DNA from 3 places in the Gynuella sp. genome. Region 1 is predicted to be linked to each of the others. Evidence: predicted binding sites of a transcription regulator. Region 1 holds the regulator's gene; each other region holds the start of a gene.
What was found. The regulator FliA, encoded in region 1, starts transcription of late flagellar genes. The targets are predictions, from matches to a motif close to CTAAAGTTNNNNNNNNNNCNGCCGATA.
Positions count from the first base shown of each region.

Region 1 (11,146 bases):
GCTGTGATCCGATGCATGGCAACACAACTCAAACCTCAAACGGTTACAAGACCAGAGCTGTGGACGATATTCTGAAAGAAGTTAAATCTTTTTTTGATATCCATGATGCGGAGGGAACCGTCGCAGGTGGCGTACATTTTGAACTGACCGGCAACAATGTCACAGAATGTATTGGCGGGCAATTTCAGCTCACCGAGCAAGACCTGGCCACCAGTTACGAGACCCAGTGCGACCCCAGGCTGAATGCTGATCAGGCACTCGAGCTGGCATTCCTAATTGCCGATGCCATTCGTCCCGGGCATCGAGCGGTAAAAATCTGAAACCGGATTTCCACAGAAGGTGCCTCAGTTGAGGCATCTTCCATTACAATGTTACTGCCCTGACAGTGTAAAAAACAGCACATATCCATTCAGACCGATCACTACCGCACAAATCAACATACTAACGACAGTGATCCAGACAGGATTGACCAGATTCCCCATCAATCGGCGACTGGCGGTGAATTTTAACAATGGAATCAGCGCAAACGGTATGCCGAAACTTAGCACAACCTGACTGCCAACTAGAGCTTTCTGTTCTGATATTCCAGCCATAATGACTATTAATGCAGGTATTATGGTAATTAACCGGCGTAACCCTATCGGTATGGTGAAGCGAACAAAGCCCTGCATCAACACCTGTCCAGACATGGTTCCAACGATAGATGAAGATAAACCGGCCAGTAACAACCCCAGTCCAAAAACAATCCCCATGTAGTCGTTTCCTGATAACGAGGATAACAACTGAAAGCCTTCACTGATGGTTACGACATTTTCATACCCTTGCGTATGGAAAATTGCCGCACCTACTGCCAATAATGACAAGTTCACAACACCCGCCAACCCCATGCCCGCGATCACATCCCAACGGTAAAACTTCATCAATTTCCGACGATCAGAACTCTCGACCGAATCAGTCCGGTTCTGTAATAGCGCAGAATGCAGATAAATCACGTGAGGCATGATCGTGGCACCTAGAATCCCGGCAGCCAGATATACGGAATAACCGTCCGGAAATGATGGCACAAACAAACCTTGGGCCAGCGCTAAACTATCCGGACTGCTGAATAGCAGTTCAAAAACAAACCCTCCAACAATGGCCATTATCATGGCACCTATAATGATTTCCATCAGACGAAAACCAAACCGTTGCAAATGAAGGGCCGCGTAGGTCACCACACCCGTCAAAACAGCTCCCTGCATCAAAGACATACCAAACAGTAACTTAAACGCCAGAGCCGCCCCGAGAAACTCTGCCAGATCCGTCGCAATCGCCACCACTTCCGCCTGCAGCCAGTACAACCAAACGATAGGTCGGGGGTAATGGTCACGTATCAGCTCAGCCAGGTTGAATCCTGTCGCCAGACCCAGCCTGGCCGACAAGGACTGAATCACCATAGCCATCAGGTTGGCAACTAAAACGACCCATAAAAGGGTATAACCATAACGGGAACCGGCCTCAATATTGGTGGCAAAATTCCCTGGGTCAACATAAGCTACTGCTGCTATCAATGCCGGACCAAATATGGACAACCAGCCCAATCGCTTTCCTCGCCCGGAGAGGAATTCACTCACCTGAATCTGAACAGATTGATTGGAAATGGCCTGCAGCGTTGTCATAAAAACTCCATTAATAACGATCTTGACGATACAGTGACCTTTTTAATCTGAATTTCCCTAATAGAACATCGCGATTTTTAGAAGATATCGATAGAGATTTTTAATAGCCCCATTCATTCACAACAACACAGAATACTGCCGTTTTACAGCGCCGCTGATGAGTGTCGCGATAAAATGACTACACTTCCACCATGATGCCCCCATCATCAGACATTTATCCCCGAAGAAAATCATTATGTGATGCCGCTGTGGCCAAGGGCCATTCATCGGCAGAGGCCCGGTTCTAAAGGAAGTATCTGGCGGCCAAGTCTTTGTAAGAGACTTTTAACTGACGAAAAAGGAAAACCATGAAATCATTTATAAAAACAGGATTACTGTTCTCAATTACACTGACAGCCCAATTTTCTGTCGCCGCAGCAAACAATACCGTCGTTCACAAATTCGATGTTACAGACAGCTACAGCAATACACAGAACACACCGATTCCAAACCTCCTACTGGACAACGTGACTGATGGTTCGGTTAACGTGGTCGAATCAATGGACATGCCGGTTGCTCAACTGGAACAATTTACGCTGGAATTTGCCAACACCCCATCACTCAGAGTCTCAAAACTCTCAAAAGACACTACCGGAACGTACTACCCAAACTGCAACTCAGGATCTGACAATGTATTCGTGGGCAGTGTTAAAAATCAGTGGTTGTTCAGAGAAGTCGAGGTTGTAGTATGCCCACAAGGTTCACTTGTAGATCCTGAAATGGACTTCAAATATGCCATCTATGCCAAGACATTTGAAAAATATGATTCCGCTAATTCTTCCGGCCATATGGAAAATTTGCCGTTATCAGAAGGTTCCATCCATGCGGTCAACGTGACGCCAAACTCAGTGGCCGATACGTATACAACTCAATTTGATCATAAGACATTGCGGTTACGGCTACTGAAACAACCGATGGCTATAAACAATCCTAACCAGGGCATGCAATACGGCGTTGCTATTAAGGCAAACTGGCTTGGACATGGCGAAAAAGTGCTGATCGTCAATAACTATGACATCAATGTTACAGCGTTCACTCAGGCAATTGCTCTGACAGCAGAACCTGAATCGGACACAAATATGATCACCATTACCTATATGGATGACAGCAACGCGCCAAAAACCAGCAGAATGATTAACTTAAGGGATTTACTTGAATCCGCCTACGGGCCTTTGTAATTAAGGCAATGGTTTTTTAGTGAACGATGAAATCCGGTGCCCTATGGTTTGTGCCGGATTTCATCGTCAAAGATATTCTTTCGGCTGTTCATTCATGGGATGGATGGTAGATAAAATAAGAGGTAGGACTCAAAAACATCCCATCTATAAAACACTTTTTCGGGGCAAGGCTCACTCCCTCTTTCAAGTGCAACTCAATTGCAATCACTCAACCGATCCATCCCCGCAACCTCGCTTTCAAACGATTAGCTGCCTGAGAATGAATCTGACTGACACGGGACTCGCTAACCCCTAACACTTCACCAATTTCTTTGAGGTTCAGCTCTTCATCATAATACAGCGACAGCACCAGCTGTTCCCGCTCCGGAAGGCTTTTAATCGCCTCAATCAGATGACTGCGCATCAGATGTTGTTCGACCTGTGAATCCGGCGTTCCAGAATTTTGGAGGGGCTGAGGTGAATGTTCATAACCGGTTTCGGCTGGTTGGTTCTGATCCAACAGATCTTCATAGCTGAATAGCTTTGATCCCTGAGTGTCCTGAAGTAACGAATAGTATTCATTCAAACCCACACCCAGTTCTTCTGCAATTTCCTGGTCCGATGCGTCCCGACCTACGCGCCCTTCGATGTTATGAATAGCCTCCGAAATTCTGCGCGAATTGCGATGGACACTTCTGGGAACCCAGTCTCCTTTACGAACTTCGTCCAGCATGGAACCACGAATACGAATACCCGCATAGGTCTCGAATGTCGCGCCCTTGCTGCGATCATAGTTTCTGGCCGCCTCAAACAGACCCAGCATGCCACTCTGAATCAAGTCTTCGACCTGAACACTTTCCGGCAGCCTGGCTTTCAGATGATGAGCGATTCGCTTCACCAGACTGGCATGCTCAGTCACCAACTGCTCTAAACTTTGATGTGCCGTTTCGTACATGGCCGGACCATAGGTAATGACAGTCAAAATCAAGAAACTCCCGCAATCAACCGTTCGACGAAGAACTCCAGATTACCACGAGGGTTTTGCGGCAAAGGCCAGTTTACCACTTTGTTAGCCAATGCCCGATATGCCAGAGCCGCCTTGCTTCGAGGATATAACTCGCACACTGCTTTTTGACGCTGCACAGCTTTACGAACATGTTCGTCAAACGGTACTGAGCCAACAAACTGCAAATGCGCATCCAGGAATCGCTCTGTTACTTTAAACAGTTTGTTATACAGCTGCTGCCCTTCCTGAGGGGTACGAACCATGTTCGCCAAAATTTTAAAGCGATCAATATTACAGTCGCGATGCAGCAGTTTAATTAACGCATAAGCATCCGTCACAGAGGTCGGTTCGTCACAGACAACACAAATTGTTTCCTGCGCAGCTCCCACAAAACTGGTCACTGTTTTGGATATACCGGCAGCAGTATCGACAATCAATACATCGATATTTACCGCCATATCGCTGAAAGCATTAATGATACCTGCATGTTCCATTTCTCCAAGATTAGCCATTCGGCCGGCTCCAGAAGAGGCTGGTATGATTTTAATTCCCAGAGGCCCATCAACCATGACATCAAGCAAGTCACAACGCCCTTCCAAAACATCTTCTATATTTTTTCCGGAAGGCAGGCCCAAAAGAATATCAATATTGGCCAGGCCCAGGTCAGCATCCAGAATGACGACTCTTTTGCCAAGCTCTGCCAGCCCGATCGCCAGATTAACCGAGACGTTGCTTTTACCAACGCCACCTTTTCCGCCCGTCACGGCAATCACCTGTACAGGTTCTTTCATTACCTCTAAGCTCCGAAATGCAGTTCTGTCAGTATAGGTCAAATTTGTTGAATAAGGGTTACCCATCAGTTCACCATCAGATGTTGTTCCGCATTGCGGCTATAGGCATCCGGTTTTTGTTCATAACGTTTACGCCAACTGGTAATCGCCCGGCTGACAATATGATGTCCCCGGGCAACATGAATGTCTTCAGGAATATTCTGACCATCGGTCCAGTAAGCCATGGGCAATTGTTTCTCCATAATCAGACTGAGCGCTGGACCTAAGCGGCAACTTTCATCAACCTTGGTAAGTACACTGGCGTAAAACGGATACCGGCTGAAACGATCCATATAATCCTGAATTACCTCCATGGTTGTTGTGGATGGGATAACAAGAATATTCCGTACCTTCGAAGACATTGTCCCCTCAACCAGCGAATCGAGAAAGTATTCGGTCCCTTCCCGACTACCGCATGTATCGATCAAAATAAGCTTTTTAGTCCGACTGTAACGCTGTAAAACATCTTCCAAAGTCAGTGACTCATCAGGACTGGTAAAATCGCATTGAAGAATTTTGGACAATGTTTTCAGCGTATCCTGGGCACCAATACGAAACTGATCCATGGAGACCAATAGCAACTGATCAGGCCCCTGCTCCATGACAAACCGTGCCGCCAGTTTTGCCAGGGTGGTCGTTTTTCCGGAACCGGTCAGGCCATTAAAGGCGTATATGCCACCTTTGCGTACCAACTCGGTCTGACACGTCTCGATGCGACTGGAAACCATGGCAAGCGCCTGTTTCCAGCGGTCATCATTCCCCAAAGAAGAAGGAACTTCCGCCAACAGCATGTTGACCAAATCAGTGGAAAGACCAAACTGGGACAGCTTTTCCGCCACCGGATCAGCAGATTCAGAAGACCCATGACGCAATGGAATAATCTTTCTCAATTCCTGACTCTGTTGTTCGAGTAAACGGCGAAGATCCTGAATCTCACTGCGCATACCACTGATCTCTCTGGACTCACCGGCCCCCGCCCGAACTGCCGTCGCCGACTTATTCGTTGTCATTGCTCGCGGTGAAGGCTGGGTACTCGTTGATTTATGGGCCTTCGGTTTTAACTGAGCCTGAGCCTGAACCTTCGGTTGGCTGTATTCAGCATGCTTTTTTTGATAACCACTCAATTGAGTGACTGCCTGAGCCGCCGGATTCTTTTTCAACGGCCCAATAGAAGACAACAGACCCATTAAATGCTCTTTATCCACCGGCTCACGGTCAGTATTGGTGGCACGAATGATCTCAGCTCCCTCTGGCTCTGAATACTGGTACATATTATCGGCAGCAGGGTGTTCAACAGCCGCAAGAATTTCGACCCCGGAACCGACTTTACGGTTCGACAATATAATGGCTTCATCACCAAACTCGGCTGATATTTTCTTCAGGCCTTCTGACATTGAACGCGCATGGAATCGTTTGGTTTTCATGGCATACACACCCTACGTTAACTGTTTATCCTTTAAATAAACGGACCAACATGATCTATGGTTCCGGTCCTGTCGATGATCAAACCTATTTTCCGACCGTGGCCACAATAGTGATCTGTTTATTATCAGGAACTTCCTGATAAGCCAGCACAGTGATACTGGGAATACTGTGGCGTAAAAATCTGGCCATCATCATCCGTATCGCTCCCCCTACCAATAAAACGGCAGGATTACCTTTCATCTCCTGCTCCTGAACCGCCCGTGCCAAAGACCCCTGAAGTTTCTCTGCCAGGCTTGGTTCGAGCATGATAGTGTCAAGAGAACCATCCTGTCCGGCCTGCTGTATTGTTCTCAGCAATAACTGTTCCAGGTCCTTATCCAATGTAATAACAGGCAGATCCGGCGCATTACCAACGATGTTCTGAACGATCAGGCGACTTAAAGCTGTACGGGCAACAGCTGTTAAAACGTTAGGATCTTGACTCTTCGGCTGCAGATTCGTCAAAGCTTCGGCGATGGAGCGCATATCACGAATAGGAACCTGTTCGATGAGCAGGTTCTGTAATACCCGCAGAAGCAAACTGATGGAGACCGTATTAGGTACCAGCTCCTCAGACAATCGAGGACTCGCTTCTGCCAACCTGTCCACCAGCTTCTGAACCTCTTCATGCCCCAGCAGCTCATGACTGTGTTTGCTTAAAATCTGATTCAAATGCGTGGCGATGACCGTAGAGCTATCCACCACGGTATACCCAAGAGACTGTGCTTTCTCACGCTTGCCAGGTTCAATCCACACCGCATCCAGCCCAAAGGCAGGATCTTTAGCGGCCAGTCCATCAATAGATCCAAACACCTGCCCTGGATTAATGGCCATTTCACGATCGGGATATACCTGATCTTCTGCAATCGTGACCCCCATGAGGGTGATCCGATAAGTATTTGGCATCAAATCAAGATTGTCCCGAATATGAATACTCGGCATCAAAAAACCGACATCCTGCGACAGTTTTTTTCGAACCCCTTTGATCCTGTTTAACAACTGCCCTCCCTGGGAACGATCAACAATTGGGATAATCCGATATCCCACTTCAAGACCGACCATATCGATTTGCTGAACATCATCCCATGACAACTCTTTATTATCGTTTTCCAGAGCCGGTACCGCCGCAGCCCCAGCCCCACCACCATCTTTACTGACAGGTGTGGCTTTACCAGCACCGGCTCCACTACCTGTGGGGACTGCCAGAGCTTTTCCGGAACCATCCTCTGATGCCATTTGTTTACGATGAATTAACCACGCCCCAGAACCGGCAACGAATGCCAGGCCAAGAAAAACCAGATGAGGCATTCCGGGAATGGACCCCAGAATCGCCAGTAGAACAGCAGATATCATCAAAGCTTTGGGCGAACCGAACATCTGGTTAACCACCTGATCGCCCATCTGCTCACTGGATGAATTACGGGTCACCATGATTGCCGCCGCAGTGGACAACAATAATGAAGGGATCTGCGCCACCAAACCGTCACCGATAGTCAGCAGCGCATATTTCTCAACGGCATCGCCGAACTCCAGTGAATACTGCAAAGTACCGATGGCCAGTCCACCAACGATATTGATCAGCAGAATCAATACCCCGGCAACCGCATCACCACGGACAAACTTCGAGGCACCATCCATAGAACCATAAAAATCAGCCTCCTGGCCCACATCAGAACGCCGGGTCTTTGCAGTTTCCGCATCGATCAATCCGGCATTCAAGTCAGCGTCGATGGCCATTTGTTTACCGGGCATGGCATCAAGAGTGAACCGGGCACTGACCTCTGACACCCGCCCGGCACCCTTGGTAACCACCACGAAATTGATAATCATCAGAATCGCAAAAACCACCAGACCGACCGCGTAGTTTCCTCCGATCAGCACCTCACCAAACGCCTGAATGACTTTACCTGCCGAGTCCCCCCCTTCATGACCGTTCATCAGCACCACCCGGGTAGAAGCAACGTTCAGAGACAGACGCAATAACGTGGAAATCAGCAAAATACTGGGAAATACCGCAAAATCCAGAGGGCGCAGGACATAAATTGACACCAGTAATACCACAATGGCCAGGGCAATGTTGAAGGTAAAGAAGATATCCAATAGAAACGGTGGAACCGGCAGCGTCATTAACCCCAACAACACGAGTAACATGACCGGAACCCCAAGATTTCCACTCAGTATCCGACGACTATTAGTCTGCAGGCTGCCGACAATTTCCTGTCGGCTCATATTACGGACGTTCTTGACTGCGGAAAAATCGATAAGAGCCATACTTATAAGGAGTCACTTATTTGACGGAATTAAGGTTTGTTAAAAGGCTTTGCAAAAATATTGCCTGTTTTGATCTCGACTAACGGCTGCCTTAACTTTTAAGGGGCATTCATCTACAATGCGCCCACTTATTCTGACTACCCCAGGTCATTGATGGCCTCAGGGTCTGCCACGTAATACAAACATTTAAAAATAATCAGCAGACTCGAAATGCCCACAGAGGCGTAGCCGTCAATACCGTGAATGATGGAGAAAACATCGTGTTAGAAGCATATCGAGCCCATGTGGCTGAACGTGCCGAATTAGGCATAGTTCCCAAACCTTTAAATGCAGAACAAGTCGCCGGTTTAATTGAGTTACTGAAAAACCCTCCTGCTGGAGAAGAAGAATTTCTCATCGACCTGATCACTAACCGCGTTCCACCAGGTGTTGATGAAGCTGCTTATGTGAAAGCCGGATTCCTCTCTGCGATTGCCAAAGGCGAGGCCTCTTCGCCGTTAATCACAGCAGCCCAGGCCGTTTCCCTATTAGGGAACATGCATGGTGGCTACAACATCGAAACACTTGTTGAACTGTTGGATAACTCTGAACTGGCGGCACTCGCTGCTGGCGAACTGAAACATACTCTGCTGATGTTTGATGCGTTTCATGACGTCAAAGAAAAAGCCGACGCTGGCAATGCACATGCTAAAGAAGTCATGCAGAGCTGGGCAGATGCCGAATGGTTTACCAAACAACCCAAAGTACCTGAATCCATTAAGGTCACCATCTTTAAAGTAACCGGTGAAACCAATACCGACGACCTGTCGCCGGCCCAGGACGCCTGGTCCCGTCCGGACATCCCACTGCACGCTCTGGCAGCCTACAAAATGCCGCGTGAAGGTCTGAATCCGGATGAAACCGGTGCTGTTGGTCCGATGAAACAGATTGAAGAAATGAAAGCCAAAGGCCATCCCGTTGCCTTCGTTGGCGATGTCGTCGGTACTGGTTCCTCACGTAAATCAGCTACTAACTCGGTATTGTGGTTCTTCGGAGAAGATATCCCAGGCGTACCTAATAAGCGCAGCGGTGGTATCTGTATCGGTAGCAAAGTGGCTCCTATCTTCTATAACACCATGGAAGATGCCGGTGCTCTGGTATTTGAAGCCTCTGTTGATGACCTGAACATGGGTGACGTTGTGGAAATCCGTCCTTATGACGGCAAAATCCTGTCTGAAGACGGAACAGTATTGTCTGAGTTTGAACTGAAATCCGATGTACTACTGGACGAAGTTCAAGCCGGTGGCCGGATCAATCTGATCATTGGTCGCGGTCTGACTCAACGTGCCCGGGAAGCGCTGGGATTACCCGTATCAGATCTGTTCCGCCTGGCGGAGCAGCCCGTTGACACAGGTAAAGGCTACACCCTGGCCCAGAAAATTGTGGGTAAAGCCTGTGGCATTGAAGGGGTTCGTCCCGGCACATACTGTGAACCTAAAATGACAACCGTTGGCTCTCAAGACACCACCGGCCCGATGACTCGTGATGAGTTGAAAGATCTGGCCTGTCTCGGGTTTTCTGCAGATCTCGTCATGCAGTCTTTCTGTCACACAGCAGCTTATCCTAAACCGGTTGATATCGATACTCAGCACACCCTGCCGGACTTCATCAAAAACCGTGGCGGCGTTTCCCTGCGCCCCGGAGACGGCATCATCCACAGCTGGCTGAACCGTATGTTGCTGCCTGATACCGTTGGTACCGGTGGCGATTCTCATACCCGTTTTCCAATGGGAATCTCTTTCCCAGCAGGTTCCGGTCTGGTTGCGTTTGCCGCTGCCACTGGTGTCATGCCACTGGATATGCCTGAGTCTGTACTGGTTCGCTTCAAAGGCGAAATGCAGCCGGGCATTACGTTGCGGGATTTGGTTCACGCTATCCCCTATTATGCAATCCAAGAAGGCCTTCTGACGGTCGAGAAAAAAGGTAAGAAGAACATTTTCTCTGGCCGCATTCTGGAAATTGAAGGGCTGGACAAGCTGACCGTAGAACAGGCATTCGAACTGTCTGACGCCTCAGCTGAACGTTCTGCAGCAGGTTGTACCATTAAACTCAGTGAAGAATCGGTCATTGAATATCTCAATTCCAATGTCACTATGCTGCGTTGGATGATCTCCAATGGTTATGGCGACGCCCGTACACTCGAACGTCGCGCCAAAGCCATGGAAGAATGGCTGGCCAATCCAAGCCTGATCAGTGCTGATGCCGATGCCGAATACTCTGCGGTAATTGAAATCGACTTGGCTGAGATTGATCAGCCGATCGTCTGTGCACCAAATGACCCGGATGATGCCCGTCTGTTGTCAGATGTTGCTGGTGACAAAGTCGACGAAGTATTCATCGGCTCCTGTATGACCAACATTGGGCATTTCCGCGCAGCTGGAAAACTGTTGGATGCTCACAAAGGTAACCTGTCCACTCGTCTCTGGATTTCTCCACCGACCAAAATGGATCAGGCCCAATTAATGGAAGAAGGCTATTACAACACCTACGCCCGTGCTGGTGCTCGTACTGAGATGCCCGGCTGTTCACTGTGCATGGGTAACCAGGCACGTGTGACAGAAGGCTCAACGGTGCTGTCAACGTCAACCCGTAACTTCCCTAACCGTTTGGGTGATGGTGCCAACGTATACCTGACATCTGCGGAACTCGCATCTGTCGGTGCCATTCTAGGTAAGCTGCCTA
Region 1 covers NZ_JBNKSF010000014.1:147,291-158,436, forward strand. The annotation lists gene ACQY6I_RS05555 (class II 3-deoxy-7-phosphoheptulonate synthase) at 1-320, shown strand, start outside; gene ACQY6I_RS05560 (Nramp family divalent metal transporter) at 372-1,658, opposite strand; gene ACQY6I_RS05565 (hypothetical protein) at 2,006-2,875, shown strand; gene ACQY6I_RS05570 (RNA polymerase sigma factor FliA) at 3,084-3,809, opposite strand; gene ACQY6I_RS05575 (MinD/ParA family ATP-binding protein) at 3,839-4,651, opposite strand; gene flhF (flagellar biosynthesis protein FlhF) at 4,717-6,114, opposite strand; gene flhA (flagellar biosynthesis protein FlhA) at 6,200-8,383, opposite strand; gene acnB (bifunctional aconitate hydratase 2/2-methylisocitrate dehydratase) at 8,686-11,146, shown strand, end outside.

Region 2 (11,146 bases), on a different contig from region 1:
CTGGTCTTGCCGCCCACTTCTTCCATAAACAACCCCATGGCGCCTTCCACCTGGGACTGGGAAACTTCGGACAACATCGACATCGCAGTCCCTACCCTCTGTACCTCTTTCGGCCCCAGGTTACGTAACACTTCTGCAGCGTCATTTTCTCCCAGAGTCATCAACAGAATGGCGGCCCGGTCCAGCTTTCTTACACCGTCGAGTGCTTTTTCAGCCTCCACGATAGCATTTCGTTGTTCAGTCATCGGACATGATCCAGCTTCTCAATACCATTGCCACTTTGCCGGGATCTTCTGCAATCAACCCACGCAAAGCATCCAGTTGCCGTTCAAAGCTTTCTGAGGCTCCCGGCAATAAAAATTCATCCGCCCCGCTCAGCGTAACCTTATCATCAGTGATAAAGTCGTCATCAATACTCAAAGTATCGATGCTTTCTGACGTTTCTTCCTCGTCTTCGGGTTTCTTCATCAGGTTTCTCAGCGCTGGACGGAATACTGCAAATATTAATATTAGTACAAATAATCCAGCCAGGGCCTGCCGCACCAGATCTAAAAATCCGGGCGTCTTCCAGAACGGAACTTCTTCGATAACTTCCTGCTCCGCCATAAACGGAGAATTGATCACATTGACACTATCACCTCTGGCGGCATCGAAGCCAACAGCGTCCTGTACCAGAATGCGTAAGCGATCGAGCTCTTCCTGCGACCAGGCCTGTTTATTGACAGAGCCATCATCAGCCAGGGTTTTCATGTCATCCACGACCACCGCCACAGTGATACGACGCAACCGGCCCAGCTGATGCTGGGTGTAACTCAAAGTGCGGTCCACTTCGTAGTTACGGGTCGCTTCGTCCCGCGTTGAAGAAGGAGGAGTGGCAGGAGTTCCGTCAGGATTTGTCTGTTCCGGGGCGTTAGCATTTCCAGGCGGCTGATTGGTCAGAGCGCCAGGAATACCACCGTTGTTTTCGCCGACCTTCTGCTCACTCAGTACCTGCTCTGAACGCAGGGCAATGAGATCTGGATTGTACAATTCATCGGTTTGCTCCACCCGGGTAAAGTCAACGTCTGCAGAAACCTGGGCCTCGAATTTGCCACTTCCCAATACCGGCTCCAGGATGGCACGAATCCGGCTGGTCATAGCATCTTCCACCCGGCGGGTGTATTGAAACTGTTTGTCGGTCAGATTGGCTTCGGGGTCCTCTTCTTTATCGCTGAGCAGTCTGCCGCGCTGGTCAACAATGGTCACCTTGTCGGGACTCAACTCCTCGACGCTGGTGGCCACCAGATTGGTAATCGCTTTCACTTCCTGTTTTTCGAGCAGCGCGCCCGGATATAAATCCAAAAAGACCGATGCGCTGGGCTCACGTGAATCACGGACAAATACGCTACGTTTGGGAATGGCCAGGTGAACACGAGCACTACGCACCTGATTGATACTGGCAATGGTCCGCGCCAGCTCACCCTCCAGGCCACGACGATAACGGGCATTTTCCATGAACTGGCTAGTGCCCAGCGGCTGACTCTGATCCAGCAATTCATACCCAACCGTCTGGTCATTGGAAAAACCAGCACCGGCAATGGCCAGACGGGCCTGATGCAAGTCGGACTCCGGCACCAGAATCAAACCGCTGACCGGATCGATATCAAATTCAATACCTTCTGTCTGCAGCAGAGTGATTACTTCTTTGGAATTATAGTTATCGTTGCTATTAAGCAACGGCTTATATGATTTATCCATCGACCAGAGAACGACACCCAAGCCCATGGCAATGGCTGCCGCCAGACCAATCAGCAAACCAACCTGCCGGGTCAGCGCCAGTCGGTTAAAGCCTTCCAACAACGGATTAACCTTAGGATTCGTTTCTTCGCCATCACCTCCCACGCCAGAATCCATAGACTCAGACGTTAAGGAGCGGTCAGCGACTGGAGGTTTGGGCCTGGCTGCGGCTGCCGGTACATTTTCGGTCATAATGAATGCCCGCTATTAATCGTCATCATGAAAAATTCTTGCCATTGACTTTCTGCACGAAAAAACGGAGATACCTGAAAACAGTCTGAATGCCCCTGACAGCGAATATATGTTGATCGTCTGCATGTGTGGTCAGTCATACCAATACACTCCGTTTTAGGTGACTCTTTAACCCTGCTATTACAGGGCCATATTCATAATTTCTTTGTAGGCTTCGACCATCTTGTTTCTTACCTGAGTCATGGCCTGAAACGACACACTGGACTTTTGTAACGCAATCATGACTTCAGGCAGATCCACCTGGGGATCACCGAGCTCAAAACGCTGAGACAAACCACTGGCAGCTTTTTGATTGTCATTAACGGTATCCACCGCTGACTTAAACATTTCACCAAAACTGGGTGGCTCTGACTGCTCGACCGAACCGGTAGACTGACCGGGCATCGGCATTTGGGAATTGATTTGATTGACACCTTGCCGGTCGACATGGGTTTCCGCCGGCCTCGCCTGCTGCATCTGCGACTTGATAGTCCGCATCTGCATCAAAACCTGGTTTATGTCTACTCTGCCTGTGTCCATCTCATGCCACCTTTTTTTGGGTCAGAATTTTGTCTACGTCCATCGAATCCGGATCACTTGTGTCAATACTTCGTCGATTTATGGGAAAAAATTCTATATTCCCCGTCAACTAATGGTTGCTTTGCAATTAGAAGGCCAGTCTTTGCCGTTCAGGCGGCAAGTGTTTGCAATCGAGTGGGTGTCCCCTAAAACCGCAAGCATCTGCAATCGAGTGGGTGTCCCCTGAACAGCAAGCGTCTGCAATCAAGTGGGTGTCCCTTAAAAGTTGAGTGGGTGTCCCCTGAACAGCAAGCATCTGCAATCAAGTGGGTGTCCCTTAAAAGTTCTAGATGACAGCAGGAAAAGCAGGGAGCGGTGTATAGCACCGATGAGATTACAGGCCTGTGCTGCCTGAGATGAGGTTAAACACAGGAATGATTTCTTCACAAAATCATTCCTGACAGGGGGTCATCAGGCAAAAATCGCCCGATCAACATCCACGCCCAGTTCACGGAAACGGGCTAGCTTGTAACGCAGTGTTCTGGGACTGATCCCCAGTCTTTCTGCGGCTTGTTTTTTACGGCCACCGCAGGTGCGGATGGTTTCGATAATAATCTCCAGCTCACGCTGTTTAATCTCACTGCCCAACTCACTATTACTTTTTTCAATTCGGTTGGACACTTCTGCCGTATCGCCAAACAATTCCTGGTTACGCTGTGGTTCGAAGTCCAGTTCAGGAAGATCCACCAACCCCAGGTCCATGTCGGTAATCCAGGCTCCACTCTGCAGAATCATGGCACGCTGGATTGCGTTATCGAGTTCACGCACGTTGCCTGGCCAGCTATATTGTATCAATGCGTTACGGGCACTATCGTCCAGACGGACATCTGCCTTACCCATTTTGACCGCATGAATATGAATCAATCGTTCTGCCAACGGAATCAAATCCAATCGGCGCTCACGCAGGGGTTTCCATTGAATCGGAAATACACTGAGACGGTAATACAAGTCTTCTCTGAATGTGCCTTTTTTGACCTCTTCCAGCAGATTTCGGTTGGTAGTCGCCAAAACTCTGACATTCAATTGAATAGTCTTGCGACCGCCAATCCGCTCCACTTCCCGCTCCTGCAAAACCCGCAGTAATTTCGCCTGCAACCCCAAATCCATTTCGGAAATCTCGTCCAGCAGAATGGTGCCGTTATTTGCCTGTTCAAACTTACCGGGAGAGCTGTTCATGGCTCCGGTGAAGGCTCCTTTCTCATGCCCAAACAAGGTGGCTTCCAGCATATTCTCCGGAATGGCTGCGCAGTTGATGGCAACAAATGGCTGGCCAATACGATTGGAGTTTTCGTGTATGTAACGCGCCAGCACTTCTTTACCAGTACCACTTTCACCGGAAATCAAAATGGTGGAGTCAGTTTTGGCCACTTTTTTTGCCAGATCCAACACCTGCTGACTGCTCGGCTCCACAGCGACTGGTTCATTCATATTGACGGGCTTATCCGCCTTCATGAATTTCTGGATGGTCTCGATCAAAATACCAGGCTCAAAGGGTTTAACCAGATAATCAACTGCACCACTCTGAATGGCATCCACCGCTTTACTGACACTCCCATAGGCAGTAATCAACAATACCGGCAATTTGGGAAACTTCTCTCTGGTAATCGCCAAAAACTCATGTCCATCGATCCCAGGCATATTGACATCGGAAACAACAAAATCGACGCTGGAATCATTAAGTCGTGCGACACCGGCTTCTCCCGAACTTGCCTCGACCACTTCAAACCCATTGAGTTCCAGTGTGTCGCAGAGCGCTTCACGCAAGGCCAGGTCATCTTCGACCACAAGAATTGTATGAGCAGTCATTGATTCAGCTCCTATTGATTAATATCGGTAAAAATAAATTAAACTGACAACCGTTGTGATAGTTACGATTGATTGTCACGGTACCCTTATGTCCGGTTATGACTGACTGTACGACCGCCAGACCCAGCCCGGTACCGTGGGATTTCGTGGTAAAAAATGGTTCCAGCACCTTGTCGACCAGCTCTTCCGGCATACCTGGACCATTATCGGTGACATCGATCCGCAGAGTTTTATGAGCCACCTGGCGACAATGCACCTCAATTTTTGCATCCCGCTCAATTGCGTCGACCGCATTATTGATCAGGTTCTGAATCGCTCCGATCAGAGTTTCTTTATTGCACAGAATGAGCTCATCACCTACTTCGTTAATAATGTCGAGCTGTGCGCCGTGTTCCAGTAACACCGTCTCACAGGCATTTTGCAAATCCAGCATCAACTCTTTGACGCTGATTTCATTGAGCAGGCGAGAATCTCCCTTGGCAAAGATCAGCATGTCTCGAACCTGCTGTTCAAGGTGATTCAATCGTGCCTGTAACTTATGAATAAACTTATCTTTCTGATCAGATGACAACTCCGGCCGATTCAGGTTTCCAGCGTATAACATCGCTGCAGACAGCGGGGTTCTGATCTGATGGGCCAAAGACGCTACCATCCGACCCATCGCACTTAAACGCTCCTGCCGGGCAATCTGCTGCTGTAGGGAACGGGTTTGAGTATGATCGGTCAGCAAAATTAATTGCCCGGCACCATCCAGTGCCGTCGTTGCCAGATTAACCAATCGACCATTTCTCAGAGAAATTTCGTGTCCATCACTGGCCTGTGGCGAAAATACAGAACGAATAACTGAACGCCAGCGCTGGCCTTTCAACGGCACTTCCAGCAATGCTTCTGCCGCAGGATTGGCGCGCTGAATCCAACCTTTTTGATCAAGTACCAATACTCCGGCCGGCATCAGGTTCAACAAACTTTCAAGTTGGTCCGCGAGCTTTTCTTTTTCTGCCAGCTCCCGCATCCGCTGCTCACTGACGGTAGCCAATTCGCCGCTCAGTTCCACCACACGGGTTTCAAGCCACTGATAAGATTCAGTCAGCTGTTCGGACATTTTATTAAAAACGTCAAAAGCCTGTTTCAGCTCTTCCAGTCGTTCTGCGGAGAGAGAAGCCTCGGCGGTCAATGGAAACATACCCGGCCAGGATAGAGGCTTGGAGCCGTTTCGGGACACCGTAGGCACAGAAACGCCTGCTGTTTTTTCTGACATGAATGATTCAACCTTGTGTCAAAAGCCAGTCATTTTTAGCTGATTCTGCACAAAGCGGGCCAAAAAAAACCGGCTGTCAGCCGGTTTTTTAAAATACTATTCCAGAGAGTCAAAAAGTTAGGATGTTAACGCTGTCAGAGCGATGCGGGGTTCATTAAAAAACACCCTAAAAACAACCGGTACAACCGATTGTTTATCATGCCAGTTCTTTTTTACTCAGATTATATTTACGCATTTTCTCCACCAGAGTGGTTCTGCGTATATGCAGCTTCTCGGCGGCTCTGGCAACAACACCATTGGCGTCATCCAATGCCTGCTGAATCAGGCTACGCTCCAGATCAGTCAAATATTCTTTCAGATCCAACCCGTTGACCGGTAGCAGCGCCGGTTGATTCGGCTCTGTCGACGTCATCACCGAATTACCGTTGATCATCGACGACTCAGAAACCGCCACTTCCGGCGAATCTGTCATAAAACCGCTGTTCGCCAGTTCACCCAGCTCATCGATATGGCGGTATTTTTTTGGCATTTCATTGACACCAATGACGCCATACGGATGCATAATGGCCAGACGCTCAACCAAATTGGCCATTTCTCGGATATTGCCCGGCCATTCATGATTGCTCAAAGACATCACCGCCGCAGAATTAAAGCGAATAGAACCACGCTTTTCATTCTCCATTCGTGAAATCAGTTCGTTCAGCAATAATGGAATGTCTTCCCGCCGCTCACGCAGGGCCGGCATTTCAATGGGGAATACATTCAAACGATAATAGAGGTCTTCACGAAACGTGCCCTCCTCAATCATTTTTTCCAAATCTCGGTGGGTCGCCGCCACCACTCGGACATCGCTGCTAAAAGTCTTGGTTCCGCCAACACGCTCAAACGTTCTTTCCTGCAGCACCCGCAGCAGCTTTACCTGCATGGTCAGTGGCAGATCACCGATTTCATCGAGAAACAGGGTACCGCCTTCGGCCATTTCGAAACGACCGGCACGGGTGGAAATAGCACCGGTAAACGACCCTTTTTCATGTCCGAACAGTTCACTTTCAATCAACTCGCCCGGAATGGCACCACAATTAACAGGCACAAACGGCTTGTGACGACGGTGAGAGTTATAGTGCAGATTACGGGCAACCACTTCTTTACCCGTCCCGGATTCTCCGGTGATCAACACAGTGACATCTTTATCGGCCACCTGGGCCATCATTTCACGTACCGCCTGAATCGTCCGGCTGGACCCAACCAGACTGCGGAACAGATTGGTTTCCCGGCGCTGATCACGGCCACGTGATAAGTCCATCTGTTCACGATAAACCTGAGCACGATGCAGCGTATCGACCATTACATTGTAACTGGGAGGATGCGGAATACGGGCGATGACAACGCGCTTGAGCTCTTCCTCGATGCTTTCATCAGCGTGGAAAGACCCTATCATGATCACTGGTAAGCCTCTGTCCCAGCTCATGATCTCGGTTAACACCCGGTTAATCCCAACCCGACATTCACCTAAAATAACTGCACTGACTTCGTCTTTGGTCTGAAAAGCCTCGTTGGCCTTCAGCTTCCATTCGTCAACTCCAGAGTCGTATGCCTCTTCCCCAAGAAAATCCATGATGACGCGTATTTCCTGGCGCCGATCGATATTGTCATCGATGATGAGAACTTTCGTCTCTTGCCACATAGCTGACTGGTTCCTGTAACTGACTCATTTTTTGAACAACGACTAACATGCCTGATGAAATTTGTGATCATATCGACACTTTTTCCAATATGGTGTAGTAAAGAAGGGAAAAAGCAATTAGTCAAATTTATGGCGATTTTTTTGTAAAAAAAGTTGGAATATTATTTTCATGTTGCGAGAAGTAAGCAAACAAAAAACTATTGACGCAAAGTGACAAGCTCTTTTTCGTTTGAGGAATAAATTTGCCGCTTTCTGTGGAAGGTATATTGCCGCTCTGTAAATAACTGTAAATCGTTCTTAAGTCCGATGTATCGAAATCAACCTGCCAGAGCAGAGGAAAATCGCAGGGAGATATGTTCGATACTGGCGTTAATAACCTGCTGATAGGCAGAGGTCATCCCCAACAGGTGACGGCGCAGACGTTCTGTCTGCAGAATATCCAGATCCGGCCATTCTGACAGCTCATGCATCCACATCTGACACTCGCTTTCGATCATGGCTAACCGTTGCCAGTCCTGCTGATTAGCAGTATCAACCAGCCGTTGCTGCAGCCGGGTCAGATGCTCCAGAGCATGATCGAATTGCATAATAGCCACCTCTTTTTTATCACCGGCTTTGAATGAAAGTCTTGGCTTCTTCTTTAATACCTTCCCAGGCAACCTTAATTTCACCCAACAATCGTACCACTTCATCCAGCGCATCCATGTCGTTACGGACATTGGCCTCAAATAACCGCTGCTGCATGTACTCGTATAATCGTTTCAAGTTGAAGGAAATCTCTCCAGCATCCATATTCAGGCTGCTGTTCAGACCACCGATAATAGCAATAGCCTTGTTGATACTGTTGTTTCGGCCTTCAATATCGCCACGCTCTATACACCCTCGGGCTTGTGCCATACGGGACATAGCGCCCTCCAGCAACAACTGGATCAGCTGATGGGGATCGGCATCGACGATGCTGGTTTGATTACTAACTGCCTGGTAATGATTGGCACCTGAGCTGTACATACTATCTCCCGATGATTGACCACTTACTCAAAAGTAGATCCTTCCCTGCTGTTTGACCACATGCAAACCGATTTTCTGCGAGAAACCTCTGAATAATGACCTGCATTACCTCGCTGACATGATTCAAATGCTCACGACTTCCCTACCTCCTAGTCAGCGGCGTGGATCACAAAAACTTGAGTACTTTCAGCATTTTCTTTTTTAAGGCAGCACTTTCTACACTGGCACAGCCGTTGCACCGGTACTCCATACATGGCAGTCAGGACTGTTAAAAATATCACTAACTTATTGATTTTTAACAACCTTACTCATTCTTCATTTGGTAGATACGTGAGAGGCAAGCCGGCAAACCTTGTCCGGTGGGAGGAACAGATGAGCCGTTCAGCAACAACCGCCCGGAAATTTACAGAGGATCAAAGCGATCAGTTCAAGATCTCTACTCTGTTAAGTTCCGCCGAGGCACTTTATGAAAAGAGTCTGAACCCCAGACTTAAAAATGAGCAGTGTGCCGCCTGCCGGAAGGAAGCCAAAGATATTGCAGATATTCTCGCCAATATCAAAGAAACCCGACCGCTGGCACTCAACTTACTGGCCCGTATCGCGATCGACGAAGGCTTTTACGATCAAGCCAACAGCCATCTGATATATGCCCTCAAAGAAACGCCGGACGACCCTTCTCTGCTGTACAGTCAGGGACATGTGTTTCTGGCCCGGCAGGAATATGAAGAAGCGGAAAAACAGTTTGCCAGAGCTTTTCGGTTAAACCCGACGCTGACCCGGGCAGCCAGTTCGCTGGCCTACACCAAAACGCGCCAGGGAAAATTCGTAGAGGCGTTTCAGGATTATCGGGAACTGATCAAATCTCATCCTGATGACCCGCACATCCGTACCAAACTGTTCGAATGCACTGCCAAAATCACTGCCAACCACTATGACGAAGAGCTGGCCAAAGACATCCTGTCGTTATACCTGCTGGAAGGTATCGACTACACCGCTCTGGGCAACATCACAGCCTCGCTGCTGATCCATAAATATGACATACACACACTGCTCCAACATGATTTGCCGCTGGGAATCCTGGATACCGTCTCCCAGGACAAACTGTTGTGCGAAGCACTCAGCAAAATTATTTTCTGCCAGCCCGATCTGGAAAAGTTCATCACCCTGATCAGAAAACAGCTCTTACTGGAAAGCCTGGTGCATTCTGATTTGAAGCAACAGCATATGAACCTGGCAGTCGCACTCAGCCTGTATGCCTCAAACATGGAATACAGCCTGTATATCGACTCTCAGGAATACAGCCTGCTCTCCGCCCTGGAAGACCTGATCAATGCCGTGATCAGCGCCACCGGCTGGAAGCCTTCTGATCTGGCCGGAGCCACATTGCTTTACAGCATGTATCTGCCCATGGACGAACTGAGCTGTGCAACCGAACTGGCTAAATTTTCCGTTAATCGCTGGCCGGTATGGGCCCGCAAAACCATAAATCATGCCTTGCTGGAAATTATCCAGGAGAAACAGAATTGCGACAAAATTGCATCGATTGGCCAGATCAACGATGCCACCAGTCAGAAAGTACAGGCGCAATACGAGCAAAACCCCTACCCGCGCTGGCTGCATCTCAGTTACAACACGCCCACCAATTATGGCCGGGCGATGGAGCAGGAATTTTCGGATTTTCGGGCGCCTTCGTTCTTCAACACGGGTGACATTAATGTCCTTATCGCCGGGTGCGGCACCGGACAACATGCCATCAAAGTGGCCAAATATTTCCGCAACGTGAATGTCACTGCCATCGATCTGAGCCGCCGCTCACTGGTTTACGCCAGCAAAATGGCCGAGAAACATCATGTTAAAAACATTGAATTTATCCAGGCGGATATTCTCAACCTCGATCAACTGCAACGGCAGTTTCACATCATCGAAAGTTCTGGCGTGCTGCACCACATGGCAGACCCAATGGCCGGACTGGCAGCCCTGAAAGAGCGGCTTGTTCCCGGAGGACTGATGAAACTGGCCCTGTACAGCCGGGCGGCACGACAGATTATTCTAAAGTCCCGTGAACTGATTCAGAAAAACAACCTGACCGGCAGTGCCCAACATATTCGCTTGTTCCGTCAGGCGATTCTGAACAGCAACGGCAACGCGGCGTTTTCCGGCATGTTAAGCTCCTCTGATTTTTACAATATGAGTGGCTGTCGTGATCTGGTATTCCATGAACATGAAACCCAGTTTGACCTGTTACAAATCGACGAGATGCTCAAACAGTTCCAACTGAATTTCATTGGCCTGCTGGTGCAACCATTACAGCGGCTGGAGTTCATCGACTTTATCGGCAACGATCAACAATGCGGCAGCCTTGCGGAATGGGCTGAATTTGAACAACAAAACCCGCATTCGTTTGGCGGCATGTATCAGTTCTACTGTCAGAAACCGAGGTACACCCCAAACGCCTGAATATTGGTTTAAATTGCTACTGATGCGGCATAGTGGCCATGGCGGATATTTGTCCGCCTGCCCTACTGCCGCTCCTCATAACCCTCCACCCACTTCACCGCTCGGTCATGATAAGCGGCCATGTTTTTCACATTAGTTGCTGAATTCACCGCAAATATCCTGCAAACGGCCTGGAGAACGTGCAGAGTTTTAAACATGCTTCTTTATCTGCCAGATCAAACTGCCAAGAGCCCATGAACCCCACCACGAGAGGGTAAAAGCAACCGACCGACAAGCCAAATACACAACGGTTCCGCTTATTCTGCCCAACACCTCCTGCACCTGGGGTCTTACAGACCCTCTCAAAA
Region 2 covers NZ_JBNKSF010000003.1:24,393-35,538, forward strand. The annotation lists gene fliG (flagellar motor switch protein FliG) at 1-245, opposite strand, end outside; gene fliF (flagellar basal-body MS-ring/collar protein FliF) at 238-1,968, opposite strand; gene fliE (flagellar hook-basal body complex protein FliE) at 2,149-2,547, opposite strand; gene ACQY6I_RS00260 (sigma-54-dependent transcriptional regulator) at 2,998-4,392, opposite strand; gene ACQY6I_RS00265 (sensor histidine kinase) at 4,397-5,650, opposite strand; gene ACQY6I_RS00270 (sigma-54-dependent transcriptional regulator) at 5,847-7,334, opposite strand; gene ACQY6I_RS00275 (hypothetical protein) at 7,652-7,921, opposite strand; gene fliS (flagellar export chaperone FliS) at 7,941-8,342, opposite strand; gene ACQY6I_RS00285 (methyltransferase domain-containing protein) at 8,715-10,799, shown strand.
Region 2: fliS (flagellar export chaperone FliS) is a predicted target of FliA. The motif match lies at 8,497-8,523, and genes of this name have one in related genera.

Region 3 (11,146 bases), on a different contig from region 1:
GCGGCAAACACGCCACCGCCATCATAGTTGGCCAACGCGGTATCCAACTGGCCCTGAATATAGGTCAGAGTATCCTCTACACTGGCGCTGACATCGTCATCCAGAGTGATGCTCAACTCCTCACCATCAACGGTCAGAGAGAAGGTTGAAGGCGAGGCACTGAAATCAATACCTGTGGCAATAGCAGAGCCTGGCGTTGTGGTGTCACCCTGTCCATCGGAAAGAATTTGGATTTCCTGATTGCTACCGGTATTGGCAGTGGACAGCACCAGGCCATTGGAAGAAAGACTGGCGACCACATTACCAGCATCTCCCCCCATCGCGGTATCGATTGCATTTTGTATGGATGTCAGGTTGTCGGTATCAAACGTGTCCACCAATACGTCATATTGGTTACCATTCCAGCTGAAAGAGAAGCCGTATGAGTTGGTATCGAAATCGATGTCGCTACTCAAATCTACGAGACCTTTAACAGTCTGTGCAGCCTGGGCACCTGAGGCGATATTGGCATCTGCATTGATGGCGCTCTGAATGGCAGCCGCCAGATCATCTCCAGTCTCGTAGGTACCTGCCGGAACGGTAATAGTACCGGACTCAACCGCACCAAAACTATTGCTGTAATCGAGTTCAAAGATGGTACCGGCGGCCACAGTCACACCACTGGTCGATGTGCCAGCCGCATCTCCCAGGCCTAAAAAGTCCATATTGGAAGCAACGACATTAGTCAGTTCCAGCGTCTGACTGCCAGCTTCGGGAGTACTACTGAACACCATCCGGCCGGCGCTATTGAACGATGCAGTCACTACACCCGCCAAGCCAGCCGAGGCCAATTCCGAATTAATATAAGACAACATGTCATCACGGGTACGATCAGTGGTGACATCACCATCGGTATTCACGATGTCACTCAGGTCTTCATCCAGGGTGATGGAGTATGTGCCATCATTCGCTGCCGTGCCGGACAATACCAGATCAAATGTCATGGTGTTGGATGAGAAGTCATAGGAGTCTTTCTCCGATACCGCCCCACTCCCCGGCGCAGTAGTTGCTCCAAAAGCGTTGTCTGACAAGGATGAGAAAAAGCTGCCGTTGACCTCACCCTGTCCGGGAGCTGCAATTCCCAGGGTGTTCGAGATAGTGGAATCCAGATTGGAGAATGACAGCGAGCTGGCACTACCATACTTACTGGAGGTAAATTCGAGTCGTTGCTCTGAGCTGTTAAACCCAACTGAAACACTGCCGCCACTGTCACTGATCGTGGAATTATTGTTAATCGCGTTTTGTATCATCAGAGCCAACTCATCACCGCTGCTGTACTGACCATGCTCTAGGGTAATGGCAGCACTTTTGCCGTTCAGGTTGACGGTAAAACTATCGTTCGACCCACCGATGACGACACTAGAGGCAAAATCAAAGGCATCCACAGACAACCCTTCGATTTTGGCCTGGGTGGCTGCCTGAGTGACTTCAACATCATAGCTGCCCGGCTGAGCATTTTTCCCTAGGGTGATGATGCTGACCAGAGAGTCTGTCGTGGTTTTGGAATTAGCCAGCACCCCTGCAACATTGTTAGCGTCATCCTGAAGAGCCTCTTCAAACACTGCTGAATTGAAAACCAGTTTATAGTCATCGTCTTTATTCGTAGTAATGCCGATATCAGCCAATGATTGATAGTCGCCTCCTAACCCTTCCACCACATTCAACAGTGTGCGCTTCACTTGGTACTGAATGGTTCTGAGAGTAGAGTCCCCCAAAAGAATGCCGGTCTTGACATCTTCATCATTATCACTTTCTTCAAATGCGGTCAGAGTATCGTAAATGTCCTTGTAGTCATTATAGGCAGATATAAAGGCTTCCATATCTTCAGAAGCAGCCGACACATCACGGGCAACCGTTAAAGAGATATCTTTGCCATCAGTATCGGATGTCAAATTCAAGGTGACACCTTTGATCACCTCTGTCAGTTGGTTGCTCTCACTGGTGATACTGAGCCCGTTCACCGTCAGCGCCGCAGACTGGGCAGCCTGCGTTTCCATCATGTTACTGTTTTCGTCATTCTGCGCGGAGTTGTAAGCAAGGCCCTGCAGGCCGGCATCGCCATTCACAGTAATTTCCATACTGTGGGTTTCACCTGTTTCATCAGATGTGAGCAACAGGCGATATCCCTGGCCGTCGTTAACAATGGAAGCCGTGACTCCGCCATCCGCTTTGTTGATGGCATCACGAATACCCGCCAGCGTGTTATTGGAGCTGTCTATATTTAAATTGATGATGCCAGCATCTGCATTCTGGGAAAAACTGTCGTAGTCACCAGTGTTGGCATCATACGTAGTCGAGCCGAACTTAATCGTCATTGTGCCTGTGCCAACTGAATCCGTGATAGAGGTGTAACGCTGGCTGGCAAGAGTATGTGCCTTGGCGATGGAACTGATATTAAGGCTGTAGGTACCGGTAGTTGCGGTGCTTGAAGTCGTCGCAGAAAGCGCTGATGAGTCAGATGCTGTCGCAGTGGTTTTGGTGATCGTAGAGGACTCAGCCAGTGCATCTGCCGCTGAGTACAGGTTGTCAAGCACGCTTTGAACAGCACCATACGCCGTTATCCGGGCATCGATAACAGCTTCTTTTTCAGTCAGGCGCAAATCAGAGGCTTCGCGCTCTGATGCGATAATACTGTCAAGCAGCTCGCTCGTCAGCAGACCTGACCCCACGCCCAATGACCCTATGCTAGCCATGGTGTTTACCTACCCTAAGAAAGATGACATCAACGTTAATATCGGCAGTCAGGCAAAGTTCTTGATGATTGCCTTGTAACCAGTTGTAGTTTCATGAACTGGTATATCGTTAAGCACCTTTCAAGCCAATTAGGTCAAACACAACAAATCAGTCCGCGTATATTTTTGTCGGATCAGTATCCTTCTGATACAAAAAAGCCGGCGTACGGCCGGCTTTAATTTCCCCTTCGCTCTCTACACTCTTGCTGAGAATAAAACTGAAGGTTCCTGCTCATTTAGTCGCTTTGCCAAAGAAACCATTTCCTCACTGGGTATTTGGCGAATCAGCTCTTCAGTTTCAGCATCGTATACGCTGATTACAGTAATACCGGCTTCTTCGTCCATCTTAAAGTTCAGACCACGTTGTTCATTCTGCATATAATCCTGTAATTTGGATATAGCATCATCAACCATGCGCTGTTCTTCTACCCCAGCTGCTGTTTCCTTTTTAACAATACGGTCAACATCGACCCCTTTCCCTTGCTCCGCTGGCAAACTATTGCCGCCGTTCACAGATCCTTTGGGTGCCGAGGACTGAGGCCGAGCATTGGCTTCAAACACATTCGAAGTTCGTATATCGCTCATATTCCACCTCGTCGCTACCTTAGTTCACAACTTTTTGAGAAGCTGCCTTCAGTATATCAGGCAGCTTCATTTTGTTGATTAACCAAGAAGTGACAGCACCTGCTGCGGCTGCTGGTTAGCCTGTGCCAGAACAGAGATACCGGCCTGTTGCAGAACCTGTGTACGGCTCAGTTCTGCAGTTTCAGCAGCAAAGTCAGCGTCTTTAATACGTGAGTTTGCAGCTGTCAGGTTTTCAGAGGTAATCTCCAGGTTACTGACGGTTGATTCAAACCGGTTCTGCAAAGCACCCAGTTCGGCACGCTGACTGGATACAGTCTGCAATGCGTTATCGATAGCTTTGATTGCATCCTGAGCACCTTGGAAGGTGGAGATATCAATATCTTTCAGGAAGGTACCGTCTGTACCGCCGCCGTAAGTACCTGACTGCAGACCCAATGCAGCCAGCTCATCTTTACCATTAGTACCAACAGATACATCAATGGACGATGCAGAGGTCAGTTTGACGGTACCATAGGTAGTTTCATAGGTTCTGGCTTCTGCATTAGTACCATTTGACGTATCTCCCAAGCCAAATGTGCTTTCCCCAATACCGTTTTCGGCAGCATCCAGACCTAAGATAGAACCAATTGATGCAGAGTTGCCTGATTTGTCATCAATCGCGACAGAGATATTCCGACCATCAGCTGCTTCCAGAGTAATAGAAACACCATTATCGATCGCACGGACCCCTGTTTCACCAGACTTCTGGTTAATCGCATCAATCGTATCGGCTTTGGCTTTGTCTGCATCCAAAGTACCTGAACTATCGTTCTGCAGAGTAACCGTACCAACTGATACACCGTTGATGTACAGACCAGCCTGATCACCTTCTTCAAACACATCGTTGGCAATCGCAGTGGCAGCGGCAGTACCGTCACCACCAGTCACCTGAGTGGCATTCACTTCAGCTGTAACACCGGTTTCTTCTGATACTGAGTTAATTGCCGCTGCCACGGAAATGGCACTCAAACTCTTATCGGAAGAGTAGATCGATGTAGAACCATCACTGGCGTAAGTAGCACTGGCGGTATCCTCAGCACCAGAAGGTGCCGGAACCCCCACACCATTCAATACCAAATCACCATCATCCAAGCCATTCACTGTGGCAGCTGCAGTTAACGTTTCTGACGCAACGGTATCACTGTTGAACAGCTTGGATACCTGGGTTGCATCACTTAACGTCACGCTGACCTGCTTATTGGACGAAGTTGAAATAGCCAGATTACCTGTGACAAACAGATCCGCAGTTTCAATATCTTCTGCTGCAACAGAGGTTCCGTCAGGTTTAACGTATGCACCTTGCAGGTTACCCGCATCAGCGGTTGTACCACCGATGGATACAGCTTCACCACTGTAGTTGTGTACAGTCAGAACAACACCATCTCCAGCAGAGTTCAATTCAGCACTGACTTCCAGTCCGATTGAGCTGTAATCTGTTGAGTTGATCGAATCTGCCAATTCTGCCAATCCATTACCGGATGCAACATCACCGACAACCGCCGAAACAGTGGTAGCCGTTGTTTCTGTCTCCAGATCAAAGGTATCGCCCTGAGCCAGGTTACCAGCACTCATGCTCAGTTCGACCGTAAACTCTTCATAGGCAACTACATCAGTAACACCATCAGCCGCCAACTGAGTATTCAATTCATCAGTTACCTCACCCAAGCTCAGCGCCGCAGCGGAAGTAACACCGCTGGAAACCTCTGAGCCATCAACTGAGAAAGAGAACGCAGTTACGGCAGCTGCATCGTTGGTGGCTGCTGCCGCGATACGATCAGCATCCAGAATCTGAGTAGCAGAAGCGGTGACCTCAAGCGCCGTTTCCGAATAGCTTACGGCCTGCTTGTTGGATACCAAAGCTGCCGTTGAGCTGGTATATGTTCCGGCGACCAATCCGGCATTTGCCAGGTCACCGCGACCAGTATCGTTACCACCTTCAATAACAATTTCGTCAGTACCGGCATTTGCGATTAAGGTATAACCACCTTCATAAGTACCCGCTGATGCCTGGGCAGCATTGTTTGTGACCGATGCGGTGCTGGTGGTAAATGAGTTTGCAGCTGCACCAGTATCGAGTGAGTTGTATTGGCCACCGACGGCCAAGCCGGTCGCAGCAGCAATTTCATTCAGGGTGTAGTTAGAAGAACCAGCTGTTTCGACAAAAGAGCTGCCAGCCGTATTGGTCAGGTTGTCAAAACCAAGAGTAATGTTACGTCCATCTTCAGCAGTCAGGGTAACACCACCAGAATCAGATCCGGAATCTGAAGCAACGATACCAGTCTGCTCGGATACAGCATTAATAGCTTCAACCACTGAGGCACGGGAGGAAGAGGCATCGTTAGTGGTTTGAATGTCGATTTCGACGCCATTCAGGGAGATGGTACCACTCATGGCCGTAGCGGTCATTGAGGTACCAGCCACCTCATTTTCATTTACTACAGCACTGACACCGGTCTGTTCAGAAACATCATTAATTGCTGCCACTTTAGAGATTGCACTGGCGGCTTTATTGTAAGTGGAGGATTCATCATCAGATGCGCTACTGGCGGAAACAGCCACGCCATTGATCGTCAGGTCACCATTGGAAATGGCATTGGAGCTGCCAATCGCAGAAACACCAGCTGTGGCTGATGAACCTAGTTTTCCGGCGGTTAATTCAGAAATATTTACATCGATGGTATCACCGGCATTGGCACCAATCTGGAAAACCCCGGAGAATGTTCCATCCAACAGGTTACGACCGTTAAATGTGGTTTCTTCTGCAGTACGGGAAATCTCCTCTACCAACTGCTCTACCTCGGCCTGCAGAGCCACCCGGTCATCTTCAGAGTTAGTCGCATTGGAAGACTGAACTGCCAGTTCCCGAATACGCTGCAGGTTTTCAGTCATGGCACCCAGTGCACCTTCTGCAGTCTGGGCCAGAGAAACACCGTCACCGGCGTTGGAGATTGCAACACCAAGACCACTGATCTGGGAGTCAAACTTGGTGGAAATCGCAAGACCTGCCGCGTCGTCTTTGGCGCTGTTAATACGCAGACCGGAAGACAACCGTTGCAGAGCCGTTTGGTTAGCACTTTGCGAAGTATTCAAGTTGCGCTGTGCTGTCAAAGAAGCAATGTTGGTATTAATAATTTGAGGCATGATTTACATCTCCTTCGTTGTTTAGCACAGCGGCGGTATTGCCGTTGTTGCCAACGATGTTGTTCATTCACAATGGTGTTAGCGGCGGTTGGAGATGTTTCTTTTATATGAAATTGTTATTTTAAAGTCATTTAATATTCTTTTATCACAAACCGGTTGTCTAAAATGAAGAATACACGGTTAAAACATCTAAACTGATGGAATGGCGATTGCTCCAACAAGATGATCCGTCAAAATAGCGGCAACAATTTGCCTTGTCTTTTACAAGTGGTTACAAATTTATGAATACAGAGACACTTCCTAAGAAAATCCAGCGGGACTGGCAGAGCATTCGTCGAATGACAGATGAGATCGATCAACTATTTGCAGCAGACGATATTCAGGGACTGCTAGAGTGCAGCCAAAAAAGGCAGCAGAAAATTGAGGATTTTTTTTCCTTCATTGAGATAAGCGCTTCGACAAGCCGCAATCAAATTCGTAGCCATATTGCCGATGACATCGACTATATCCGCGAACAGCACAGCAAAATACGGCAGGTATTGGAGCAAAAACAGGAAATGCTGCTGAAGGAACAAAATCAGCTCAAAGTGCGCGCGAATGCACTCAAAGCCTATGGGGCTGAAGAATAATCATTACTGGTTGATGCCAGCTAAAACACGATTATTTTAGTGACGACTCGTAACAGGTGAGCCAGTTTCTTAAGAGGGATCCAGAAGGGGTTGGCAACTTTGCCGTCTCGCAAATGTAGTATCAGAATGAGATCTTCACTGATATGCACGGCACCCGTCATCGCTTGGCCGTCATTCCAGAATCCCCTGAAATCGAAAAAAGCCTGACCGATTTGGAAGATCAGGCTTTCTGATTCAATTAAAACCTATTTTTCCAATGCTGCACGGGCATCCAAAAACTCGTAACCGAGGACATCGGCAACGGCTTTAAAGGTAACCTTACCTGCGTGCACATTCAGACCATTAAGCAGATGCACGTCATCGAGCAACGCCTGTTTCGCCCCTTTGTTTGCCAAAGCCACAGCAAACGGCAGAGTTGCATTGGTCAGCGCCATGGTTGAGGTGCGCGCAACGCCACCCGGCATATTGGCCACACAATAGTGAACAACCCCGTCTACCACATAAGTAGGCTCCTGATGGGTTGTCGCTTTAGATGTTTCGAAACATCCACCCTGATCGATGGCTACATCCACAACAACGGCACCCTTCTTCATTTTAGCGATGATGTCTCTGGTTAACAGCTTTGGCGCAGCCGCTCCCGGAATCAGAACGGCACCAACGACCAGATCCGCTTCCAATGCATATTGCTCTATCGCATCCGCAGTTGAATACACACAGCGCAGACGACCATCGAACTCGCTGTCCAACTCACGCAAACGTGGCAGAGAGCGATCCAGGATTGTCACGTCAGCTCCCATACCAACAGCCATCCGGGCGGCATGAGTACCCACGACACCACCACCGATAACCAACACTTTGGCAGGTGCAACACCCGGCACACCACCCAGTAACATTCCCAGTCCACCCTGAGCTTTTTCGAGGTGATGAGCACCTGCTTGAATGGACATGCGCCCAGCCACTTCAGACATCGGGGCCAGTAATGGCAGGCCACCGCGAGCGTCTGTCACCGTTTCATATGCAATACAGGTCGCTCCGGACTCTACCAGCAGGCGGGTCTGGTCCGGATCGGGTGCCAAATGCAGGTAGGTAAACAACACTTGTCCCGGACGCAGCATTTTGCATTCCTGAGGCTGTGGTTCTTTGACCTTGATGATCATGTCTGCAGTCGCAAAAATTTCCTGTGCCGTATCGATGATACTGGCCCCTGCAGCGACATATTGCTCATTGTCAAAACCAATGGCCGCGCCGCCATCTCTTTCAACGATCACATTGTGGCCATTGGCCACCAGTTCGCGAACACCGCCAGGGGTTAAACCGATCCGATATTCGTGATTTTTAATTTCTTTTGGAACACCAATCAACATGACTATCACCTGTGTTATTCGTTACGTCTTCATGGTCAACAGTATAGGCAAGCGGCTTTTGAGATTCCTTAGCAATCTTACGAATTATAAAGATCATTTCAGATGGATATTTTCTAGTTATAGATGATTCAACTAATATTGATTTTATTTTAAGATGATTTCACTATTAGCACATTCTATACAACCCGCCAAAATCAGGCCCTATCTTATGAAAAGACGCGCCAAAGAACTCAATACCATTGATCGCAATATTCTGCGGGTACTGCAGAGGAACGGCCGTACTTCTTATGCAGAATTGTCCCGCAAAGTCGGATTGAGCCCGACACCGTGCATGGAACGGGTGAAGAAACTGGAAAAAGACGGGGTCATCCTCGGCTATAGCGCTCTGGTCAATCCAGAGTTTCTGGATTCTGCTCTGGTAGTATTGGTACAAATCCGGCTGAATCGTTCGGCCCAGGATATTTTCGATCAATTCAGGGAAGCGATTGCCAGGCTACCGGAAGTACAGGAGTGTTACTTGGTTTCGGGTAACTTCGACTATCTCATTAAAGCCCGCGTTGCCGACATGAGTGCTTACCGGAAGTTTTATGGCGAGACTCTGCTGACTCTGCCGGGCGTCCAGGAGAGTACCAGCTACGTGGTCATGGAACAGGTCAAGGAGACTCTGGAAGTGCCGGTACGTTATAAGCGCTGATTCTTTTAATATCGGCAGCAGCCACGTAACATGTTGCCTCTTTTTTTAGTTGTCTCAGAGTTATCATGTCCAGTCATAAAATCAAAGTGGCAGTTGTTTTCGGTGGACGCTCAGCCGAGCACGAAGTGTCACTTCAGTCAGCCCAAAATGTTATCAACTCTCTCGATCCGGAAAAGTTTGAGCCGGTCCTGATCGGTATTGATCGCGAAGGCAGATGGTTCCTCAATGAACAGTCTATCCAGCTGTTAAATGCTGATAATCCCTCTGACATTGCCCTCAATCTGTCGGCCCCACAGGTAGGGCTTATTCCCAATGGTCCGGAAAGACGACTGGTCCGGATCGATAGCCAGGAAACCCTCGGTCAGGTGGATGTTATCTTTCCAGTTCTGCACGGTCCTTATGGAGAGGACGGTTCTATTCAGGGACTAGCCAAAATGGCAAATCTTCCCTGTGTAGGCGCTGATGTCACAGCCAGTGCGCTGGGTATGGATAAAGACATTATGAAACGCCTGTTGCGCGATGCCGGTATTCTGAATGCTGAATTTATGACTCTGTATCACTGGCAGTCGGAGTGGCCACTGGCACAGATAGAAACAGAATTTGGTTACCCCGTTTTCATCAAGCCCGCCAATATGGGTTCGTCCGTCGGTGTCAGCCGCGCTAAAAACCGGGAACAACTGGATCAGGCCATTCGTTACGCATTCAAATACGACCAGAAGGTATTGGTGGAGAAAGCCGTTGAGGGCCGCGAACTGGAAATATCCCTGCTTGGAAACGATGACATCATGGCCTCCTGCGTGGGCGAAATTGTCGCCACTGATCAGTTTTACAGCTATGAGAGCAAATATATTGATGCCGATGCCGCTGAACTGAAAATACCTGCCGATATCAGTGCTGAGCAAACTGCCAGAATCCAGCAGACAGCGATTGCAGTCTATCGCCTGCTTGGTTGCTCGGGCCTTGCCCGGGTGGATATGTTTCTGACCCCGGAGGATGAAATTTTCATCAATGAAATCAATACCCTACCAGGGTTCACCAATATCAGCATGTATCCGAAATTATGGGAGCAGTCAGGAATGTCGCAGCAGCAATTGGTTACCCGGCTAATTGAGCTGGCCCTGGAACGGTTCGATCAGAAACGGCATCTCAGCACCAACCGATAACAGCCTTACCTTACCAAAACAACGCCAGACAGCTATCATGCCTCTTTAAGCAGGTTGCAGGTTTCTTGTGCTAAAGCAGCATTTGCAATACACATGGAAATCAACAACCTGCCAGAGTGCTTGTGCACTCCAAAGGAGGCTCAAATGAAAAATACATCCATACTGAGTACGCCCACCATTATTCTGCACTGGCTCATCGCGCTGGCTTTTATCTTTATGCTTCCACTAGGCTTTTACATGCGGGCCACTTACAACCTTGAGCTTTATTACTATCACAAGTCCATTGGCGTCATTGTGTTTTGTCTGGCTCTGATCCGTATTGTCTGGCGAATCCGGGAAGGCTGGCCGGCAGTAGATGACGCGCATCCGCGTTATGAATTGATACTGGCCAGGATCACGCACTGGATTTTGATTCTGGCCACCATTGGTATGCCCCTTTCCGGGATGATGTATTCTGGTGCCGGCGGTTTTAGTCTGCATGTATTTGAGTGGGTCATCATTCCTCCAAACCCGTCAGCGGATGACCCTCATAAAATGGTGCCCTATAACGACTTCATCTATCGTCTGGGAGTATTTGGCCATACTAAACTGGTATACATCGTACTGGCCGCCCTGGTGCTTCATATCGTTGGCAGCTTAAAACACCACTGGTTGGATAAAGATGCAACCTTGAGACGCATGCTGGGCCTGAGACGATAGCTCGTTAAGCTGATCTGGCAATCACCGATTTGCGTTCTACCAGGCTCGGAATGAATTCCAG
Region 3 covers NZ_JBNKSF010000062.1:10,838-21,983, forward strand. The annotation lists gene fliD (flagellar filament capping protein FliD) at 1-2,732, opposite strand, end outside; gene ACQY6I_RS24275 (flagellar protein FlaG) at 2,967-3,356, opposite strand; gene ACQY6I_RS24280 (flagellin) at 3,435-6,536, opposite strand; gene ACQY6I_RS24285 (hypothetical protein) at 6,818-7,165, shown strand; gene ald (alanine dehydrogenase) at 7,411-8,529, opposite strand; gene lrp (leucine-responsive transcriptional regulator Lrp) at 8,738-9,223, shown strand; gene ddlA (D-alanine--D-alanine ligase) at 9,289-10,386, shown strand; gene ACQY6I_RS24305 (cytochrome b) at 10,531-11,085, shown strand; gene ACQY6I_RS24310 (LacI family DNA-binding transcriptional regulator) at 11,090-11,146, opposite strand, start outside.
Region 3: fliD (flagellar filament capping protein FliD) is a predicted target of FliA. The motif match lies at 2,772-2,798, and genes of this name have one in related genera.